2 linked regions of the Thermoclostridium stercorarium subsp. stercorarium DSM 8532 genome follow. The protein of the gene in region 1 interacts with the protein of each later gene in a pairwise test. Links are inferred from orthologs where the notes say so. Each region holds a gene or a part of one and is shown in the gene's direction. Other genes may lie near its edges.

What was found. Proteins that work in one complex are often made in the same cells at the same time.
Region 2: the proteins of gyrB (region 1) and gyrA interact in binary tests that used the Escherichia coli proteins (3 or more experiments, as listed by UniProt). The link is inferred for Thermoclostridium stercorarium subsp. stercorarium DSM 8532 from one-to-one orthologs.

What each region holds. Positions count from the first base shown.
Region 1 is NC_020134.1:2,834-7,858, forward strand. Bases 983-3,862 are described here. They hold gyrB (DNA topoisomerase (ATP-hydrolyzing) subunit B), read left to right. Parts: upstream 983-1,396; coding sequence 1,397-3,328; downstream 3,329-3,862. Other genes in these bases: recF (DNA replication/repair protein RecF), read left to right, coding at 983-1,072; remB (extracellular matrix regulator RemB), read left to right, coding at 1,112-1,369. In the rest of the region: more of recF, read left to right, coding at 1-982; CST_RS00035 (IS30-like element ISCth3 family transposase), read right to left, coding at 4,248-5,025. UniProt on the Escherichia coli protein: DNA gyrase negatively supercoils closed circular double-stranded DNA in an ATP-dependent manner to maintain chromosomes in an underwound state.
Region 2 is NC_020134.1:2,963,339-2,967,888, reverse strand. The notes cover bases 1,287-4,340. They hold gyrA (DNA gyrase subunit A), read left to right. Parts: upstream 1,287-1,598; coding sequence 1,599-4,082; downstream 4,083-4,340. Other genes in these bases: noc (nucleoid occlusion protein), read left to right, coding at 1,287-1,334. In the rest of the region: 16S rRNA (guanine(527)-N(7))-methyltransferase RsmG, read left to right, coding at 1-323; more of noc, read left to right, coding at 474-1,286. UniProt on the Escherichia coli protein: A type II topoisomerase that negatively supercoils closed circular double-stranded (ds) DNA in an ATP-dependent manner to maintain chromosomes in an underwound state.

The sequences.
Region 1 (5,025 bases):
AAGAATCAGGCTTAAAAATTTCAGAAATTACATAGATGAAGAGATAAATTTCTCGGATAATATTACCCTTATTTACGGAGAAAACGCCCAGGGGAAAACAAATATAATTGAAGCATTATATTTGTTTTCCACCGGCAAATCTCACAGGACCGGCAATACAAACGAACTTATAAGATATGGAGAAACTTTTTTTGATATCCTGCTTGAGTTTGAAGATAATAATTATTTACAGAGCATGGAAATAAAATATGAAAAAGGAGACAGGAAAAAACTGTTTATCAATGATGTAAAAAAAGAAAAAATGTCCGACCTCTTGGGTGTTGTTCCTTCAGTCCTTTTTTCTCCTGAAAGCCTTTCATGCATAAAAGGATCGCCGGGTGAAAGAAGAAAGGTTATAGATATTGTGTTATGTCAAATAAGTAAAAAGTATCTTTTCAATTTGCAAAAGTACAGTAAAATAGTTAAAAATAAAAATGTATTATTAAAAAAAAAGCAATACAATTCACAGATAGATGTATGGAATGAAAGTCTGGCAAAGACCGGAGCCGATATTATACGGGAAAGAAGGAGACTGGTATCAAGCCTTGAAAAAAGAATGAAAAGGATTATGCTGGGGATATCAGAAGGTACCGAAGATGTGAGTTTGCGTTACAGAACCAGTATAGGTGAGGATGGGGAAGAATACCGGAGTTTAATGGATATACTGGCAAAAAATAAAGAAAAGGAAATTGAACACGGAATATGTTTATACGGCCCCCACAGGGATGAGATCGAAATACTGTTAAACAGCAAGAATTCCAGATATTACTGCTCTCAGGGACAGCAGAGATCTTTGGCCCTTGCATTGAACATTGCAGTTATGGAGGAAATAGAGGAAAAAACGCGAAAAACCCCTGTTTTACTCCTTGATGATGTTATGTCGGAACTGGATGAAAATCGCCGTAATTATTTGTATGATTTAATAAAGGATAAGCAGGCTGTTATAACTTCTACCGATAAGACCCAATTCCGGATTTCAGATGATAAGGTATCGTACGTAAAAATAAGAAATGGTACAGTGGTTAGAATTTAAATTATTATTAAATATTACCAAATCTGATTGGGTGATATAATGTTTTTGCATATTGGCGGAGATTATATGGTTTTTACTAAAGATATTGTAGCAATAATTGATATGGAAAGATCAACCGTATCGCAGGATACACGAAATTTTTTGAAAACATCGGAGGAAGAAGGTTTCATTGTTAACGTGGATGAAAATGAACTTCCAAAATCAATTATAATAACACAGGGAAAATACAGTAATAAAGTTTACCTCTCTCCAATTTCAACAACCACTTTATATAAGCGGTTTATGAAAAAAGAGTAATAAAAAAGAAATGGAGGAATAGTTTAAATGAACAGTGAAGTAGAAAAGGATAAAAAATATGATGAAGAACAGATACAGGTTTTGGAAGGCATAGAAGCGGTAAGAAAAAGACCTGGTATGTATATAGGTTCAACTTCCGTCAGAGGGCTTCATCATCTGGTATACGAAATTCTCGATAACAGTATTGATGAAGCTCTGGCCGGTTTTTGCGACAAAATAAAGGTAATTATTCATAAGGATAACAGTGTAACCAATATTGACAACGGCCGGGGAATTCCTGTAGGAATACATCCAAAAATGGGTATTCCAACTCTTGAAGTTGTTCATACCACACTTCATTCAGGGGGAAAATTCGGAGGCTCGGGTTATAAGGTTTCAGGGGGGCTTCACGGCGTTGGTGCTGCAGTGGTAAACGCGCTGTCGGAATGGATGGTAGTCGAAGTAATGAGGGACGGAAAAAGGTACAGACAGCGTTATGAAAGAGGAAAGGCCGTAACAGGAATAGAAATAGTCGGTGAGGCTGATTCTACCGGGACCATTACTACGTTTAAGCCCGATCCTGAGATTTTTGAGGTAGTGGAATTTGACTATGAGATGTTGCTGAAAAGGTTTCGTGAAATTGCTTTTTTAAATAAAGGGCTGACTATACAGTTTATAGACGAAAGAGGCGATGAGGTAAAAGAAAATATTTTGCATTATGAAGGCGGTATAATTTCTTTTGTTAAATATATAAACCAGAACAAGGATGTTATTCACGACGACATCATATATCTGGAAGGCCAAAAAGAAAATATGGAGATAGAGATAGCTTTTCAATATACCGATAGTTTTAACGAAAATATTTTCAGCTATGCAAACAATATTCCCACTACGGAAGGCGGCACTCACGTAACCGGTTTTAAGGCGGCCATAACAAAGGTAATTAATGATTACGCGAGGAAAATTAATATGCTTAAGGACAATGACAAAAACCTTTCTGGTGAAGACGTAAGGGAAGGAATTACTGCCATTATAAATATGAAATTGACCGATCCTCAGTTTGAAGGGCAGACAAAAACGAAACTTGGAAATGCAGACGTGCGTCAGTTTGTTGAAAATCTCGTAACAGAAAAGCTACAGTACATTCTGGAGGAAAATCCTAAAACAGCCAGAATAATAGTCGAAAAATCGTTGGCTTCGTACAGAGCGAGGGAAGCTGCAAGGAAGGCAAGAGAATTGACAAAGAGAAAATCTGCAATGGAAAATTTCTCTTTACCGGGAAAACTTGCTGACTGCCAGGAAAAAGATCCAAGGCTGTGTGAATTATTTATTGTGGAGGGAGATTCAGCCGGCGGATCCGCAAAAATGGGAAGAGACAGAAGATACCAGGCAATTCTTCCGTTATGGGGAAAAATGTTGAATGTTGAAAAGTCAAGAGCGGACAAAGTTTATGGAAACGATAAATTAACTCCGATAATAACGGCATTGGGCGCCGGTTTCGGTGACGATATGGATCTGAGCAAACTGAGATACCATAAGGTTATAATAATGGCTGATGCAGATGTAGACGGTCATCACATCAGAACGCTGCTTTTAACTTTTTTCTACCGGTATATGAGACCTTTGATTGAAAACGGCCATGTTTATATTGCTCTGCCTCCTCTGTATAAAGTGAGCAAAGGAAAAGAAGAATACTATGTATATAATGATAATGAACTTGAAAAACTGCTTAAGGAAAAAGGATGGAAAAGAGGAGAAGGAAGTCTGATCATTCAAAGATTTAAAGGTTTAGGGGAAATGAATCCCGAACAGTTATGGGAAACAACAATGGATCCTAAGACAAGAAAAATGTTAAAGGTGGATCTCAATAATCCTGTTGAAGCTGAGGAAATATTTACGATACTGATGGGAGAAAAGGTGGAACCGAGAAAAGAATTTATACACCAGTATGCAAAAAAGGTTAATAATCTTGATGTATGAAGAAATGTTTCACGTGAAACATTTCTTTTTTTATCTTAAGTATTTGTAATGGAAATTTTTAATATGCAGTTGTTAAGCTGCTATTAAATAACCGGAGAGTCAGGCTTTTAACACAAACAAAAATGGCTGATATTGATATTTAGCATCCACATAATTCGTCGATTATTTGACTTATCCTTATTGTTTTGAAATTCTGTAAATTGCCGTTTCATTAAAGCCAAAATTAATGATTTTTCGCTTTTCTGATACACAAAAACAATTCTATAGTAAATTTTCATTTAGAACGGCGATATTAAGCATGTTTTAAGAGTAAGTACGTACCGCTGCGATATTTTTTTATGTGCGCGTAAGTTTCAACATGCATCAGTTATGTGTCCTGCGTCTGTAAAAATCTTAAGCATGGCTTCCATTAAACTGACAAAATTACTTCAAGCGTTCGTCTGTTAAGGTAATCTTATGTTTGACTTATTTAGATTACTCACTAATAGAATGTTTTTTCATAGCTCCTATTTTGACTGAGGAGTTTGCATATGGCTTATGCGGACTCTATTAATGAAATACTGTACCATAACCATAAAATTTTTTTTTGCAGTATTATAATATTTTACAAAAAAGTGCTCTTCGACATAGTTTCTGCAGCAATTTTTTTATTTTTATATCTGCCAATCACTAAATATTACTATGCATACTTTTCCATAACTGTATTAAATAATTTTTTGTAAATTGCAATATTAAATGCAACACCTATAGTGGAAATCATCCATAATTTTAGGTGTTAAAGTACAACATCATCTTTTAGCCCTTCTTAACTACTATCTTGAGCGAGTGCAGAGGGTAGTCAAGGGTTATCGATAGATAAGACAAAGTCTTTACCCTTGACTACCCTCAAATGAGCTTTAAAATATCTTGGATGAAGGGCTCAGGCTATTGCTGATATATTTTTGTTTACCAGGTTATGTATCTCTTCATTAAAACATTCTTCAGGTGTTTTGTAACCTAATATCCTTCGTGGAAGGCTGTTTAACCATTGTTGTATCCGTTTTATCGTTTCTTCAGAAAAATCTTTTATAGCCTTTCCTTTAGGAATAAAACGCCTAATAAGTCCATTATGACGTTCATTAGTTCCTCTCTCCCATGAGGAATAAGGATGAGTGAAATAAGCTTCAATTCCTAGCCCTTGTAACATTTCGGATAGTCTACTAAATTCAGAACCATTGTCTGCCGTTATAGTGCGAAATACATTTGAAACATCCTTACCATAACAATTCTTAAGTTCTGAAAGTGCCTCGTTAACAGTATTACTGTCTTTTGCGTCCAAAAGAAACAATAACTCGTAGCGGGTTTTTCGTTCAGTTAAGGTTAAAATTACTGAATCGTTAGACTTTTTGCCTGTTACCGTATCAATTTCCCAATGCCCAAAGGTTTGACGTGATTGTACTTCTTCCGGCCTTTGATCAATGCTTTTCCCTACAACCCGTTTGTTTTGACGTATCCTTTTTATTTTAGATTTTAAACGTAGTTTAAGATTTAAATCTATATTTCGTACTTTTATGAGTCCCAGGTCTATATAATTATACAGTGTTTTGGTACATACAATAGTAGAATTTTGCCACTTGGGGTCTCTCCTACATAAACCAACAACTGCATCTGGAGACCATTTTTCGCGTAGTATCTTATCTTCTGCAAACTTAAGAAAA
Region 2 (4,550 bases), 3.0 Mb from region 1 along the record:
GACGGGACGAAAAATTCAGGGAACGTTATGATATTGGTATTGCCCGGGCTGTATCCTCATTACCCGTATTATGTGAATATGTCATGCCCTTTGTGCGCGTAGGCGGATATTTCATTGCGATGAAGGGTGCGAATGTCATGGATGAACTTGCGGAAAGCAAAAAGGCCGTATCTGTTCTTGGTGGAGAAATAGAAGAGGTGAAGAATTTTACATTACCTTTTGATAATTTGGAACGAAATGTAGTTTTGATAAAAAAATTAAGACAAACACCGACAGGTTACCCGAGGAAGAGCGGCAAACCTGCAAAATCACCTATTAAATAACCTCGAAATCCTTTATTTTCAAGGGTTTTATGCGATCGATTCTTTTTTTTGAAAAAAGGAAATGTAAAGTCAGCGGCGAATAAAGACCTATAGGTAGTTACCAAAAATTTTCATATTAACAAAAGAAAATTTAGTAAGGAAGGTGCCGTTATGACTTTACATGAGAGATTGCTTTTTAATCGATCCGAAAAAAAGTCCGATCAGAAAAAAATAACTTATATTCCCATTGATAAAATAAGACCAAATCCGTATCAGCCCAGAAGAAATTTTGACCAGGCTTCTCTTGAGGAACTATGTAATTCCATTAAGGAATACGGCGTAATTCAGCCGATAAATGTTCGCAAAACACCGTCAAATTATTACGAGCTTGTATCGGGCGAAAGAAGGCTCAGGGCCTCCATAATGGCAGGCCTGAAAGAGATACCTGCAATCATTATTGACGTAAATGAGGATGATTTGGCAATAATGGCCTTAATAGAAAACCTGCAGCGGGAAGACCTTGGATATTGGGAAGAAGCGGAAGGCTACAGAAACCTTATAAAAGAACATGGACTGACGCAGGAAGAACTGGCTCAGAAACTGGGAAAAAGCCAGTCTACAATAGCCAATAAAATTAGATTATTGAGACTTTCACCGATGGTAAGGAAAATCCTTACCGACCATAAACTTACCGAGCGCCACGCAAGGGCTTTACTGAAACTGCCGGATGAACAGCTTCAGCTTAAAGTTCTTCAGAAAGTAATTGAAAAAGATCTGAATGTGAAAAAGACAGAAGAACTTGTACAAAAGGTTCTTGACAAATATACAAATCCCCAGGTACAGGACAATGAGAAGAAAATCAGCCACATGATTAAGGATATAAGGATATTTGTCAACACAATAAAACAGGCGATTGAAATGATGAAGAAAGCGGGCGTAAATGCGAAAGCAGCGCAGATAGACAGGGGAGAATTCGTTGAATTTATCGTAAGAATTCCGAAAAAGGATCATTCCCTGAAAAAGGCACAATGATACGTTAGGTGAAAAAACAGGTATATATGGTCTTTGAAAGAGGCACTTCCAATTCCGCTGGAAGTGCTTTTATGCTTTATTACAATATAACGGGGTGTAGACAGAAAATTAAAACTTTATTAAAATAGGAGAAGATGTGTAAATGTGATTGCCATTATACAAATATTGTGGGAAAAATTTCTATATCAGTAAGAAATATCTTGCATAAACCATTCATGCCCGGTTTTGCAGATTAAAATCTCATTTGGAAGGGAGCTCATTTTAATGTCGGACATCAAGAATTCTCCGGAAAATATGGAAAGTGGCATTATACCGGTTGATATTGAAGCCGAAATGAAACAATCTTTTATTGATTACGCAATGAGCGTAATCGTAGACAGAGCGCTGCCCGATATCAGAGACGGCCTGAAACCGGTACACAGAAGAATACTTTACACTATGCATATTTCCGGATTTACACCAGATAAACCTTACAGAAAATCGGTTGCGACGGTCGGTGAAACGTTGAAAAGCTTTCACCCTCATGGAGATGCTGCGGTTTATGACAGCCTTGTAAGGCTTGCCCAGGATTTTACAATGAGATATCCTCTTATTGACGGCCATGGCAATTTCGGTTCGATAGACGGTGATGCTCCGGCTGCAATGAGGTACACCGAGGCCAGGCTCCAGAAAATTGCGTTGGAGATGTTAAGGGATATAAACAAGGATGCCGTTGATTTTAAACCGAATTTTGATGATCATGATGTGGAGCCTGTTGTACTGCCTTCCAGATTTCCAAACTTGCTGGTTAACGGTTCGTCGGGTATAGCGGTTGGAATGGCTACAAATATACCGCCCCATAATTTGTGCGAGGCTATAGACGCAATTGTTTATATGATAGATCATCCTGATGCCGATATTCCCGAACTGATGGAATACATCAAGGGTCCCGATTTCCCGACCGGCGGTATAATCATTGGAAAAAAGGGGATTTACGATGCGTATACCACCGGCAAAGGTCGCATTATTGTAAGGGCCGTTACCGAAATAGAAACATATTCGGGAAACAGGCAAAGAATAGTTGTAACTGAGCTTCCGTACCAGGTCAATAAGGCAAGGCTTCTTGAGAAAATTGCAAGTCTTGTTAAGGAAAAACGTATAGAAGGTATTTCGGATTTGAGGGACGAATCCGACAGGGAAGGAATACGTATTGTCATAGAATTGAAAAAAGATACCAATGCAAATGTAGTGTTGAATCAATTGTTCGTTAATACTCAGCTTCAGGATACTTTCAATGTGAATATGCTTGCCCTTATTCAGCTGCCTGACGGGAAGTTTGAACCGAAAGTAGTAAACCTTAAGGAAATGATTTATTATTATATTCAGCACCAGCGGGACGTGATAAGGCGCAGGACAAAGTATGACCTGGAAAAAGCCGAAGCAAGGGCACATATATTGGAAGGTCTTAAAATAGCGTTGGACCATCTGGATGAGGTTATAAACATAATCCGCCAGTCGCATACTGAAAACCAGGCTAAAGAAAAACTTACGGAACGGTTCGGGCTTAGTGAGAAACAGTCCCAGGCGATTGTAGACATGAGACTGGGACGTCTTACGGCCCTGGAACGGGAAAAAATTGAAGAGGAATACAATGAACTGCTTAAAGAAATAGCACATTATAGGGAAATTCTTGAAAAACCTGAGCTGGTAGACGCCATTATCAAGGAAGAGCTTATTGAAATCAGGAATAAATACGGTGATGAAAGGCGCACAAAAATAACCAATGACGATGAGGATATTGTCATCGAGGATTTAATTGACAACACCGACATAGTAATCACTCTTACCCATTACGGGTATATCAAAAGAACTTCGGTGGATGAGTATAAAATTCAGAAACGCGGCGGAAGGGGAGTTATGGGCCTCACTACACGGGAAGATGACTTTGTTACAAGCATATATACCGCCACAACTCATCATTTGCTGCTTTTCTTTACAAACAGAGGCAAGGTATATAAGTTGCGTGCATGGGACATCCCCGAGGCCGGCCGTCATGCAAAAGGAACCGCCATTGTAAATCTCCTTGAACTGGAGCCCGGTGAGAAGGTATCAGCCGTTATTCCAATCACCGGTGAAGAAAAGGATATGTTCCTGTTTATGGCAACCCGTCAGGGTATGGTTAAGAAAACGCCGCTTGAGCAGTTTGAAAACATACGGAAAGGCGGTTTGATTGCGGTAACGCTGAAAGAAGGGGATGAACTGATTGAGGTCCGCCTGACTGACGGCAATGACGATGTCATATTGATCACGAAAAACGGTATGTCCATTCGCTTCCCTGAAAGCGATGTCCGTCCGATGGGAAGGAATTCACAGGGAGTAATAGGCATAAAACTGAGTGACGACGATGAAGTGATATCCATGCTCAGATACACTGAAAACACCACATTACTTGTCGTAACCGAAAACGGTTTCGGAAAAAGAACAGACATAGAAGAATACAAGGTTCAGAACAGGGGAGGAAAAGGAATTCTTACGTATAAAGTAACCGAAAAAACAGGTTTTGTTGTTGGTGCAAAATTGGTTGATGATCAGGATGATATTTTACTTGTTAATACCGATGGAAACATAATTCGCCTACATGTAGGTGAAATAAGCATATTAAGCCGTGTTACCCAGGGCGTGACTTTGATGAAGACGGCAGAAGGAAGCAAGGTTGTTTCTGTTGCCCGCATAACCAGAGAAATGAATGATGATGACGAGGAAGAATAGTATAAATTATGAAAGACCCCATCAATTCAAAAGTGATGGGGTTTTGTTTTCAGAATTTAAATAAAGACAGAATAAATTTACCGTTGATTTGTATAATATTTTTATGGCGTTTTTGTAAATTTTACTGTCGTCTAAATTATTGACAAACCTTCGGACAAGTGGTAAGATGAAAAAGCTGTCGCTGACGAAAAGCGGAGCAGCGGGATTGAAAACGAAATACATTAAAGGAAAGACAATTTAGCGTATTCGCAAGAGACAGAAAATGGTAAACATAAAGGCTTGACAAAACATAAAGGATATGTTAAATTAAAAATCCCGTTGCTGAGGCGGCGGAAGCGAAGAATATCACGAAAAGTTAACATAAAGCACTTGACAAAAGATAAGAGACGTGATAAACTAAGAATCCGCCACGGGGAAGACGGCGAAGGCAAGGACAGCGGAAGTGGCAGAGCCGACGGGTAGTTGGAA